Methylobacterium currus: one gene and its partner. The protein of the gene in region 2 interacts with the protein of the main gene of each other region in a pairwise test. Links are inferred from orthologs where the notes say so. Each region holds a gene or a part of one and is shown on either strand. Other genes may lie near its edges. The genes, in order: gyrB and gyrA.

Evidence for each region.
Region 1: the proteins of gyrA (region 2) and gyrB interact in binary tests that used the Escherichia coli proteins (3 or more experiments, as listed by UniProt). The link is inferred for Methylobacterium currus from one-to-one orthologs.

What each region holds. Positions count from the first base shown.
Region 1 is NZ_CP028843.1:1,505,573-1,511,306, forward strand. Bases 1,143-4,185 are described here. They hold gyrB (DNA topoisomerase (ATP-hydrolyzing) subunit B), read left to right. Parts: upstream 1,143-1,467; coding sequence 1,468-3,903; downstream 3,904-4,185. Other genes in these bases: DA075_RS06915 (aldo/keto reductase), read left to right, coding at 1,143-1,147; DA075_RS06925 (CinA family protein), read right to left, coding at 4,132-4,185. Also shown: DA075_RS06910 (MBL fold metallo-hydrolase), read left to right, coding at 1-173; more of DA075_RS06915, read left to right, coding at 185-1,142; more of DA075_RS06925, read right to left, coding at 4,186-4,632; DA075_RS06930 (bifunctional 2-C-methyl-D-erythritol 4-phosphate cytidylyltransferase/2-C-methyl-D-erythritol 2,4-cyclodiphosphate synthase), read right to left, coding at 4,629-5,734. UniProt on the Escherichia coli protein: DNA gyrase negatively supercoils closed circular double-stranded DNA in an ATP-dependent manner to maintain chromosomes in an underwound state.
Region 2 is NZ_CP028843.1:778,243-784,285, forward strand. What follows is about bases 1,270-4,621. They hold gyrA (DNA gyrase subunit A), read right to left. Parts: upstream 4,230-4,621; coding sequence 1,470-4,229; downstream 1,270-1,469. Other genes in these bases: DA075_RS03575 (L,D-transpeptidase family protein), read left to right, coding at 1,270-1,316; arsC (arsenate reductase (glutaredoxin)), read left to right, coding at 4,492-4,621. In the rest of the region: DA075_RS03570 (extensin-like domain-containing protein), read left to right, coding at 1-128; more of DA075_RS03575, read left to right, coding at 204-1,269; more of arsC, read left to right, coding at 4,622-4,917; DA075_RS03590 (MFS transporter), read left to right, coding at 4,971-6,043. UniProt on the Escherichia coli protein: A type II topoisomerase that negatively supercoils closed circular double-stranded (ds) DNA in an ATP-dependent manner to maintain chromosomes in an underwound state.

The DNA of each region.
Region 1 (5,734 bases), 730 kb from region 2 along the record:
TGTTCCGGGGCTCGGTCGGCCGCACCGACCTGCCGGGGGGCGACCACGGCACCCTGATCGCCTCGATCAAGACCAAGCTCCTGCCGCTCGGCGACGACGTCGCCTTCATCCCCGGCCACGGCCCGACCGGCACGATCGGCCAGGAGCGGCTGTCGAACCCCTTCATTCAGTAGGAAATTCCGCCATGGACCTGCGTCCCCTGGGCCGTTCCGGCCTCTCGGTCCCGCCCTTCTGCTTCGGCGGCAACGTCTTCGGCTGGACCGCCGACGAGGCGACCTCCTTTGCGCTGCTCGACCGGCTGCTGGAGGCCGGCTTCACCTTCATCGACACCGCCGACGTCTATTCGCGCTGGGCGCCGGGCCATCAGGGCGGCGAATCGGAATCCGTGATCGGGCGCTGGCTCAAGGCGAGCCGGGCCCGCGACCGCATGGTCATCGCCACCAAGGTCGGCATGGACATGGGAGACGGCCGCAAGGGCCTGAAGGCCTCCTCCATCGAGCGGGCCGTCGAGGAATCCCTGCGCCGCCTCCAGACCGACCGGATCGACCTCTACCAGTCCCATCTCGACGACGCGGAGACACCGCTCGAGGAGACGCTCGCGGCCTATGACCGGCTGATCCGCGCCGGCAAGGTGCGGGCGATCGGCGCCTCCAACTATTCCGCCGCCCGCCTGCGCGAGGCGCTGGCTGTGGCCGCCCGCGAGGGCCTGCCGCGTTACGAGTGCCTTCAGCCCGAGTACAGCCTGGCCGAGCGGGCCGGCTACGAGGCGGAGCTGGAGCCCCTGTGCCGGGAGGAGGGAATCGGGGTGATCTCCTACTTCTCCCTCGCGGCGGGCTTCCTGACCGGCAAGTACCGGCAGGCGGGCGCCGCGTCGGGCCGCGCCCGGGAGGCCCGGGTCTCGGGCTACCTCAACCCGCGCGGCCTCGCCTTCCTCGACCTCCTCGACGCGGTGGCGCGCGATCACGGCGCCAGTCCGGCCCAGGTCGCGATCGCCTGGCTCGTGGCGCGGCCCGGCCTCACCGCGCCGATCGCCAGCGCCACCTCGGTGGCGCAGCTCGACGAGATCCTGGGCGGCGTGCGCCTCGCCCTCGACCCGGCGGCGGCGGCCCGGCTCGAGGAGGCGAGCCGGGGCTCGCTCAAGGGCTGACAGGGCCCGTTCGCGGATCCTTAACGGGGTGCGGCGAAACGTAACCCCGGTGATCTTCCGGCAGGGGTGGACGGGGTGTCCGGCCCACCCCCGCCGGGCCCCGGAAAGCCCCCGCCGCGGCGCCGAAAAAGTGCCCCTGCGGCGCCGAAAACCGATGCAATTTCAAGGCGGAATGCTTACATCAGGGAGGCACGGGGTCGTGGCCGCCACGGCCCGGGATCCTTGAGACACGACGAGACCCAGACGGCGCCGAATCGCAAGATCGGCGCCGGCGCCGGCCGCGCCCCTGCGACGCGCGCCCGCCCGCACCAGGAACCGACATGGCCGAACCCGCCCGCGATCTGACCCCCGACACCTACGGCGCCGACTCGATCAAGGTCCTCAAGGGCCTGGACGCGGTGCGCAAGCGGCCCGGCATGTATATCGGCGACACCGACGACGGCTCGGGCCTGCACCACATGGTGTACGAGGTCGTCGACAACGCCATCGACGAGGCTCTGGCCGGCCACGCGACCCTCGTCACCGTCACCCTCAACGCCGACGGCTCCTGCACGGTCTCCGACAACGGCCGCGGCATCCCGACCGACATCCACCCGGAGGAGGGCGTCTCGGCGGCCGAGGTCATCATGACCCAGCTGCATGCCGGCGGTAAGTTCGACCAGAACTCCTACAAGGTCTCGGGCGGCCTGCACGGCGTCGGCGTCTCGGTGGTGAACGCCCTCTCGACCTGGCTGCGCCTGCGCATCTGGCGCGCCGGCCAGGAGCACGCGATGGAGTTCCGCCACGGCGACGCGGTCTCGCCGCTCGCCGTCGTCGGCCCGGCCGGCGACCGCCGCGGCACCGAGGTGACGTTCCTGCCCTCGCCCGACACCTTCACGATGATCGAGTTCGACTACGCGACGCTGGAGAAGCGCCTGCGCGAGCTCGCCTTCCTCAATTCCGGCGTGCGCATCGTTCTGACGGATGCCCGCCACGCCGAGCACAAGCGCGACGAGCTCGTCTACGAGGGCGGGGTCGAAGCCTTCGTGCGCTACCTCGACCGGGCGAAGGAGCCGCAGATCGAGGCGCCGATCGTCCTGCGCCAGGAGCGCGACGGCATCGGCGTCGAGGTCGCCTTGTGGTGGAACGACACGTTCCACGAGAACGTGCTGTGCTTCACCAACAACATCCCGCAGCGTGACGGCGGCACCCACCTGGCCGGGTTCCGGGCCGCGCTGACCCGCCAGATCACCGGCTACGCCGAGGCGAGCGGGGTGACCAAGAAGGAGAAGGTCGCGCTGACCGGCGAGGATTGCCGCGAGGGGCTGACCGCGGTGGTCTCGGTGAAGGTGCCCGACCCGAAATTCTCCTCGCAGACCAAGGACAAGCTCGTCTCCTCGGAGGTGCGGCCGGCGGTCGAGGGCGTGATGAACGCGACGCTCGGCACCTGGCTCGAGGAGCATCCGAACGAGGCGCGGGTCATCGCCGCGAAGGTGGCGCTCGCCGCCGCGGCGCGGGAGGCGGCGCGCAAGGCGCGCGATCTCACCACCCGCAAGGGCGCGCTCGACATCGCCTCGCTGCCCGGCAAGCTCGCGGATTGCCAGGAACGCGACCCGTCGAAATGCGAGATCCTGCTGGTCGAGGGCGACTCGGCCGGTGGCTCGGCCAAGCAGGGCCGCGACCGCACCTTCCAGGCGGTGCTGCCGCTGCGCGGAAAGATCCTCAACGTCGAGCGGGCGCGGCTCGACAAGATGCTGTCGAGCCAGGAGATCGGCACGCTGATCACCGCGCTCGGCACCGGGATCGGCCGGGACGGCGCCCACGCCTTCAATCCCGACAAGCTGCGCTACCACCGCATCATCATCATGACCGATGCGGATGTCGACGGCTCGCATATCCGCACCCTGCTGCTGACGTTCTTCTTCCGCCAGATGCCGGAGCTGATCGAGCGCGGCCACCTCTACATCGCCCAGCCGCCGCTCTACAAAGCCCAGAAGGGCAAGACCTCGATCTACCTCAAGGACGACCGGGCGCTGGAGGATTACCTGATCGACGGCGGCGTCGACGGGGCGGTGCTCAAGCTCGCCACCGGCACCGAGTTCGGCGGGCCGCAGCTCAAGGCCCTGGTCGACGAGGCGCGCGGCGTGCGCCAGGTCCTGCACGGGATGCATTCGCGCTACGACCGCGTCGTGGTCGAGCAGGCGGCGATCGCGGGCGCCCTGCGCCCGTCGGTGGCCGGCAACCCGGACGAGGCCGAGGTGGTGGCCGACGAGATCGCCCGGCGCCTCAACACCATCGCGGACGAGATCGAGCAGGGCTGGGAGGGCGAGGCCAAGGACGGCGGCTACGTGCTGTCGCGGACCCTGCGCGGCGTGCGCCAGGTCGCGGTGCTCGACGAGGCGCTGATCCACTCGCAGGAGGCGCGCCGCCTCGACGAGCGGGCCGAGAACCTGAGCGAGATCTACGGCGCCCCCGTCACCCTGGTGCGCCGGGGCGACGAAACGATGCTGCACGGGCCGGTCGCGCTGTTCGAGGGCATGATGGCCCTCGGCCGCAAGGGCTTGCAGCTCCAGCGCTACAAGGGGCTGGGCGAGATGACCGCCCAGCAGCTCTGGGAGACCACCCTCGACCGCGACGTGCGCTCGCTCCTCCAGGTGAAGGTCAAGGACACGACCGACGCCGACGACCTGTTCGTCAAGCTGATGGGCGACGTGGTCGAGCCGCGCCGGGAGTTCATCCAGGAGAACGCCCTGAACGTGGCCAATCTCGACGTGTGAAGCCCTCGACCCGTCTCGGAGATTGTCGGGTCAGCCAACCGAATTGCCACCCTCCGCGTCATCCCGGGGCCGCGAAAGCGGAACCCGGGACCCATAACCGCCGAGGGTGACAAGTCGGTCCGCCCTATCGGACAGGCTCTCGCATTTCGACGTTCGCGCCCAGCGAACCGGGACCTCGTGGCCGCAAGTTGTCGCGAGAGGTCGAGGAACCGACCGCCGCCCCGCGCCTCACACCTTCTCGAGCGCCATCTCCAGGAAGCCGAGCGCGTCCTCGACGGCGCAACGCCGGACCTCGGAGCGGCCGAGATCGCCGTAGCGGCGCTCGATGTGCCGGGTCGCCCGGCCGGCGGCGACGAGGCCGAAATGGACGAGGCCCACGGGCTTCGTCGGCGTGGCGCCGCCCGGACCCGCGACGCCCGTGATGGCGAGCGCCACGTCGGCCCGCGAATGGGCGAGCGCCCCTTCGGCCATCGCCCGGGCCACCGGCTCGCTCACCGCGCCATGGGCCGAGATGAGGTTGAAGTCGACGCCGAGGATCTCGGCCTTCGCCTCGTTGGAATAGGTGACGAAGCCGCGCTCCAGCACCAGGGAGGAGCCCGCCACCTCGGTCAGCAGGGCGGCGACGAGGCCGCCGGTGCAGGATTCGGCGGTGACGAGGCGGGCCTGGCGCTCGCGATAGGCGGCGATCAGCACGCTCGCGCGGGTGACGAGGGCGGCATCGAACATCACGGACGCGCCTCCGGCAGCCGGACGGTCGCCGCGGGCAACCTTATCGTGGCGGCGGCCTGGGCGGCGAGGCCCTCGGCCCGGCCGACGAAGCCGAGCTTCTCCGTCGTGGTCGCCTTGATCGAGACCGCCGAGAGCGGCACCCCGGCGATCTCGGCGATCCGGCTGCGGATCGCCTCGCGATGGGCGCCGATGCGGGGCGCCTCGGCCAGGACCGTGATGTCGAGGTGATCGATCACCCCACCGCGCTCGGTCACCCGCCGCACCGCGTCGGCCAGGAACTGGTCGGAGGAGGCGCCGCGCCAGCGCGGATCGCTCGGCGGGAAGTGGACGCCGATATCGCCGTCGGCGAGCGCGCCCAGGATCGCGTCGGTGAGGGCGTGCAGCACCACGTCGCCGTCCGAATGGGCGAGCACGCCGCGATCGGCCGGGATGCGCACGCCGCCGAGCCACACGTGGTCGCCCTCCGTGAAGGCGTGCACGTCGAAGCCGGTGCCGAGGCGGGTCAGAAGGGTCATGGCGGAATCATCCCCGGATTCGCGACCGGAGCGAGGCTCCGGCAAGAAGGCGCGGTCGGCCTCGATGAGGTCGGCGGCCTGGGTGATCTTGCGGTTGCGCAGGTCGCCGGGGAAGACCGCCACCGGCAGGCCGGCCCATTCGGCGAGCGCCCCGTCATCGGTGAAGCCGTCGTGCCCCTGCGCCGCGGCCCGCCCATGCGCCTCGGCGAGGAGGGCGAAGCGGAACGCCTGCGGGGTCTGCACCGCGCGCAACTCTTCCCGCTTCGGCGTCTCGCGCACCCGGCCGTCCGGCTCGACCACCTTGATCGTGTCGCTCACCGGCACGCCGGGCACGGCGGCGCCGTGGCTTTCCGCCGCCGCGATCGCCCGGTCGATGAGCGCCCCGTCGACGAAGGGGCGGGCGGCATCATGCACCAGCACCAGGTCGGGCGCACCCTCCCGGGCCAGCGCCTCGAGCCCGGCCCGGACCGAGGCCTGGCGGGTGGCGCCGCCCTCGGCCGGCCGGGCGAGCTTGGCCCGTGCCCCCAGTTCGAGGTCGCCGAGGCATTCGTCGTAGAAGGCGGCGGCGTCCGCGGCGATCACCACCT
Region 2 (6,043 bases):
CCGCGATCAGGGCCCGTGCCTGCGGCTTCTTCCGCACCGTGCTCGGGCCCGGCTCGGACGCCGCCCACGCCAACCACCTCCATCTCGACGAGCGCGAGCGCCAGGCCGGCCACCGCCTGTGCCAGTGAGCGCGACAAGGGCGGGAACGGGGGAGGCGTCCGGCGCTTTAGGCCTTGCTGATTTCATGGTCAGGAGAGGGTCGGATGTGGAAGACGGCGAGGCTCGGGGCGGCTCTGCTGGTGGTGGGGTTGTCGGGCGCGGCCGGTGCCGCGGAGGCTCCCCTGACGCCGGAGGCGATCAATCAGGCGCAGTTCGGCGCCGGGGCGGCGAGCCAGGAGAAGGGCGCCAGGGAATCCGGCAAGAAGGAGACGAAGCCCGCCAAGGCCACGGAGAAGGCCACGGAGAAGGCCGATGAGAAGCCTGATGGGAAGCGCGCCGACCCGCTGACCGTGCGGGTGCAGGTGCTTCTCGACCGGGCCGGCTTCTCGCCCGGCGCCATCGACGGGCGGGACGGCGACAACTTGCGCGGGGCGCTCACGGGCTTCGCCAAGGCCAAGGGCCTGACCTCCTCCGGCCAGCTCGACGCGCCCGTGTGGCAGGCCCTGTCCGGCACCAGCCAGGACCCGGCCGTGACGCAGTACACGCTGACCGAGCAGGACGTCGCCGGCCCGTTCGTCGAGGAGATCCCGCCGAAGATGGAGGAGCAGGCCGACCTGAAAGCGCTGTCCTACACGTCGCCGGCCGAGATGCTGGCCGAGCGCTTCCACATGAGCAAGGGATTGCTGGAGGCCCTCAACCCTGACGCAGCCCTGACCAAGGCCGGCACGGTGATCACGGTCGCGGCGGTGCCGCCGCTGGAGACCGGCCGCATCCCCGGCAAGGAGCTGCCGCAGGCCCCGAAGGTCACCCGCATCGAGGTCGACAAGGATGCGCTCCAGGTCCGGGCCTATGGCGAGGACGGAGCGCTGATCCACCTCTACCCGGCCTCGATCGGCAGCGAGGAGAAGCCGGCGCCGAGCGGTGTCCTGAAGGTCGAGAGCGTCGCCTTCGACCCGACCTACACCTATAACCCGAAATACGAGTTCAAGGGCGTCGAGGCGAAGCACAAGTTCACCATCAAGCCCGGCCCGAACAGCCCGGTCGGCGTGGTCTGGATCGACCTCTCGGGCGATGACGGCTACGGCATCCATGGCACGCCCGAGCCGGAGAAGGTCGGCAAGACCGAGTCGCATGGCTGCGTCCGGCTCACCAACTGGGACGCGCGCGACCTGGCGAAGCACGTCGCGAAGGGCGCGACGGTGGATTTCGGGAAGTGAGCGGCGTCCTGCCGAGTTGAAACTCTCCTGGTCACGACCCCATGGGCTTCGGTGAAGCGGGAGAACATCCTCTGCGAAACACAAACGCCGTGTCCGTGAGCTTGATCGGCTCACGGAAACGGCGTGGCGGATGCGGCGGGAGAGAGAGGCCGATCAGGCTCCCTCGACCTCCCCCCCATCCCCCTCGACCTCGGTGTCCGCCTCGCCCTCGCCCTCGATGTGCTCCACCGACACCACCTTCTCGGTCTTGTCGGTGTTGAACACCGTGACGCCCTGCGAGGCGCGGCCGACCACCCGGATGTCGTCGACCGGAACCCGGATCAGCTTGCCGGCGTCCGTCACCAGCATGATCTGGTCGCTGGTCTCGACCGGGAAGGACGCGACGAGGGTGCCGTTGCGGGCATTGACCTCCATCGCCTTGATGCCCTTGCCGCCGCGATTCGACGTCCGGTACTCGAAGGACGAGGTCCGCTTGCCGTAGCCGCGCTCCGACAGGGTGAGGACGAACTGCTCCGCCGCCCCCATGGCGATGTAGCGGTCCTGCTCCAGGTCGATCGAGGCCGCGGCCTCCTCGGCCTCGGGCTCGGGCGCCGCCGGCAGCTCGATCGCCTCGCCGGTGGCGCGCCGGTCGGCGTTGGCGCGCTTGAGGTAGGCCTGGCGCTCCTCGGGCGAGGCCTCGAAGTGGCGCAGGATCGTCATCGAGATGACCTGGTCGTCCTTGCCCAGGTTGATGCCGCGCACGCCTGTCGAGTCTCGGCCCTTGAACACCCGCACGTCGGTGACGGGGAAGCGGATGCACTGGCCCGCCCCGGTCGTCAGCAGCACGTCGTCGGCTTCCGTGCAGATCTCGACATGGACGATGTGGTCGCCCTCGTCGAGCTTCATGGCGATCTTGCCGTTGCGGTTGACCTGCACGAAGTCGGACAGCTTGTTGCGCCGCACGCTGCCGGAGGCGGTGGCGAACATCACGTCCAGGGTCTCCCAGGACGCCTCGTCCTCGGGCAGCGGCATGATGGTGGTGATGCGCTCCTTGCCCTGGTCGAGGGGCAGGATGTTGACGAGCGCCTTGCCGCGGGCGTTCGGCGCCGCGAGCGGCAGCCGCCACACCTTCTCCTTGTAGGCCTGCCCCTGCGAGGAGAAGAACAGCACCGGGGTGTGGGTGTTGGCCACGAACAGGCGGGTGACGAAATCCTCGTCGCGCATCGACATGCCGGCGCGGCCCTTGCCGCCGCGGCGCTGGGCCCGGTAGGTCGAGAGCGGCACCCGCTTGATGTAGCCGGCGTGGGACACGGTCACGACCATGTCCTCGCGCTGGATCAGGTCCTCGTCCTCGACGCTCGAATCCCAGTCCAGGATCTCGGTCCTGCGCGGGGTCGCGTACTCGGCCCGCACCTCCGCCAGCTCGTGCTTGACGATGCCCATGATCCGGGCGCGCGAGCGCAGGATGTCGAGGTAGTCGGCGATCTCGTCGGCGAGCCGCTTCAGCTCGTCGCCGATCTCGTCGCGGCCGAGCGCGGTCAGGCGCTGCAGCCGCAGGTCGAGGATGGCGCGGGCCTGGGTCTCGGACAGGCGGTAGGTGCCGTTCTCGCTCACCCGGTGGCGCGGGTCGTCGACGAGGGCGATCAGCGGCGCGATGTCCTCCGCCGGCCAGTCGCGGGCCATCAGGGCCTCGCGGGCGGTGTTCGGATCGGGCGAGGTGCGGATCAGCCGGATCACCTCGTCGATGTTGGCGACCGCGATGGCCAGCCCGCACAACACGTGGGCCCGCTCGCGCGCCTTGTTCAAGAGGAACTTGGTGCGGCGGGAGACGACCTCCTCGCGGAAGTCGATGAAGGCCTGGATCAGGTCCTTGAGGTTGAGGAGCTCGGGGCGCCCGCCGTTCAGCGCCACCATGTTGCAGCCGAAGCTCGTCTGCAAAGGGGTGTAGCGGTAGAGCTGGTTCAGGACCACGTCGGCGACGGCGTCGCGCTTCAGCTCGACGACGATGCGCATGCCGTCGCGGTCGGATTCGTCGCGCAGGTCGGCGATGCCCTCGACGCGCTTCTCGCGCACCAGGTCGGCGATCTTCTCGACCAGCGACGCCTTGTTCACCTGATACGGGATCTCGGTGAAGATCAGCGCCTCGCGCTCCTTGCGCAGCTCCTCGATATGCGACTTCGCCCGCATGATCACCGAGCCGCGGCCGGTCATGTAGGCCGAGCGGGTGCCCGAGCGCCCGAGGATCGAGCCGCCGGTGGGGAAGTCCGGCCCCGGGATGATGTCGTTCAGGCCCTCGATGGTGATCGCCGGGTCGTCGATGAGGGCGATGCAGCCGTCGATCACCTCGCCGAGGTTGTGCGGCGGGATGTTGGTCGCCATGCCGACCGCGATGCCGCCGGCGCCGTTGACGAGGAGGTTGGGGAAGCGGGCGGGCAGGACCGCCGGCTCGTCCTTCGACTCGTCGTAGTTCGGGTTGAAGTCGACGGTGTCCTTGTCGATGTCCTCGAGCAGGGCCATCGCGGGCTTCGCCAGTCGCGATTCGGTGTAGCGCATCGCCGCCGGCGGATCGCCGTCGATCGAGCCGAAGTTGCCCTGGCCGTCCACCAGCATCAGCCGCATGGCGAAGTCTTGCGCCATGCGGACGAGGGCGTCGTAGATCGACTGGTCGCCGTGCGGGTGATACTGACCCATCACGTCGCCGACGATGCGGGCCGACTTCACGTACTTGCGGTCCGGCAGGTAGCCGTTCTCGTACATGGAGTACAGGATGCGGCGGTGCACGGGTTTCAGGCCGTCGCGCGCATCCGGCAGGGCCCGGCTGACGATGACGCTCATCGCGTAGGCCAGGTAGGACTGGCGCATCTCGTCGGTGATCGAGACGGGCTTGATGTCGGTCGCGGGCGGGGGGGCGCCGGTCGGGTCGTTCTCTGCCAAGGTCTGTCTCTCGTCGCGGCCCGCGCGGGCTCACACTCTCTCGCCGGACGGCTTAGCCGATTTGCGCTCCGGGTGCCAGCGCCAAAGCCCGGCACGGAGAGCGGAAGGCGAAGCAAATCAGCATCTTAGATGGGCGTTCCGGAGATGTTCCACAAGCCCGCCCGATACCGGTGGACGAGTGTCCCGCGAACTCGTTAGAGATTGGCAAAGGATGCGGGAGGACGGCGCCGGTGGCGGCCCGCCCGCCTGCGGGAGGCCGCCGATGGACGTCGTGATCTACCACAACCCGGCCTGCGGCACGTCGCGCAACGTGCTGGCGATGATCCGCAATGCCGGCATCGAGCCGCACGTCGTCGAGTACCTGAAGACCCCTCCGGCACGGGAGCTGCTGCGCCGCCTCCTCGCCCGGGCCGGCCTCACCGTGCGCGAGGGCTTGCGGAAGAAGGGGACGCCCTACATCGAGCTCGGCCTCGACGATGACGCCCTCACCGACGACCAGCTCCTCGACGCCGTCGCGGCCCACCCGGTCCTGCTCGAACGCCCGCTGGTGGTGAGCCCCCGCGGCGTGCGCCTGTGCCGCCCCTCCGAGCGGGTGCTGGACCTGCTGCCGCCGCAACAGGGCGAGTTCGTCAAGGAGGACGGCGAGCGCGTCATCGACGAGCACGGACGCCGGGTCGCCTCTACCTGACGCTCTGGGCCCGAGTCCCATGACCTTCCGGTTTCCATGACCTTCCGATTTCCATGATCGTCCAAGGACGCTGGCCGGTCATCTCGGCCCTCGGCATCGTGCAGATCCTCGCCTGGGGCTGCAGCTACTACCTGCTGACGGTGCTCGGGCCGTCGATCGCGGCGGAGACCGGCTGGGGTCTGCCCTGGATCTTCGGCAGCCTCACCGCCGGCATGCTGGCGGCGGGCGCCGTCGCGCCGCTCGCCGGACGGACGATCGGCCGCCTCGGCGGACGGCCGGTCCTGACGGTCTCGGCGCTGCTCCTCGCCGCGGGGCTGGTGACCTTGAGCCTCGCGCCGAACCTGCCGGTCTTCGGCCTCGGCTGGCTGGTGATCGGCGCCGGGATGGGGTCGGGCCTCTACGATGCCGCCTTCGCGACGCTCGGGCGGCTCTACGGCGCCGATGCCCGCCCGGCGATCACGGCGCTGACACTCTGGGGCGGCTTCTCCAGCACCCTGTGCTGGCCGCTCTCGGCCTTCCTGCTCGCGCATCTCGGCTGGCGCGGCACCTGCCTGACCTACGCCGCCCTTCAGCTCGGCGTGTGCCTGCCGCTGATCCTCGGGGCGATCCCGCGCGCCGCGCCGCGGCCGGTCGCGACCGGCGGCCGGTCCGACACGCTGTCGCTCGATGCGTCCGAGCGCCCGGTCTTCCTGGTGCTGGCCGCCATCGTGACCTGCACCGGCATCGCCACCTCGATCTTTTCCGTCCACCTGCTGACCCTGCTGCAGGATCGCGGCCTGTCGCTCGCGGCGGCGGTGTCCCTCGGCACCCTGGTCGGGCCGTCGCAGGTCGGGGCGCGGCTCCTGGAGGTCGCCAATCGCAGCCGGCACCATCCGATCTGGACGCTGACCGTCGCGGTGGTGCTGATGGCGATCGGCTTAGGGTTGCTGTGGAGCGGGCTCCCGGCGCCGGGCCTGGTGCTGGTGATCTACGGCGCCGGCAACGGCCTCTACTCGATCGGCCGCGGCACCCTGCCGCTCGCCCTGTTCGGGCCCGACCGCTACGCGGCCCTGCTCGGCCGGCTGGCGAAGCCGAGCCTCGCGGCCCAGGCCCTCGCGCCGTCCGCCGCGGCCTACCTCATCGCCCA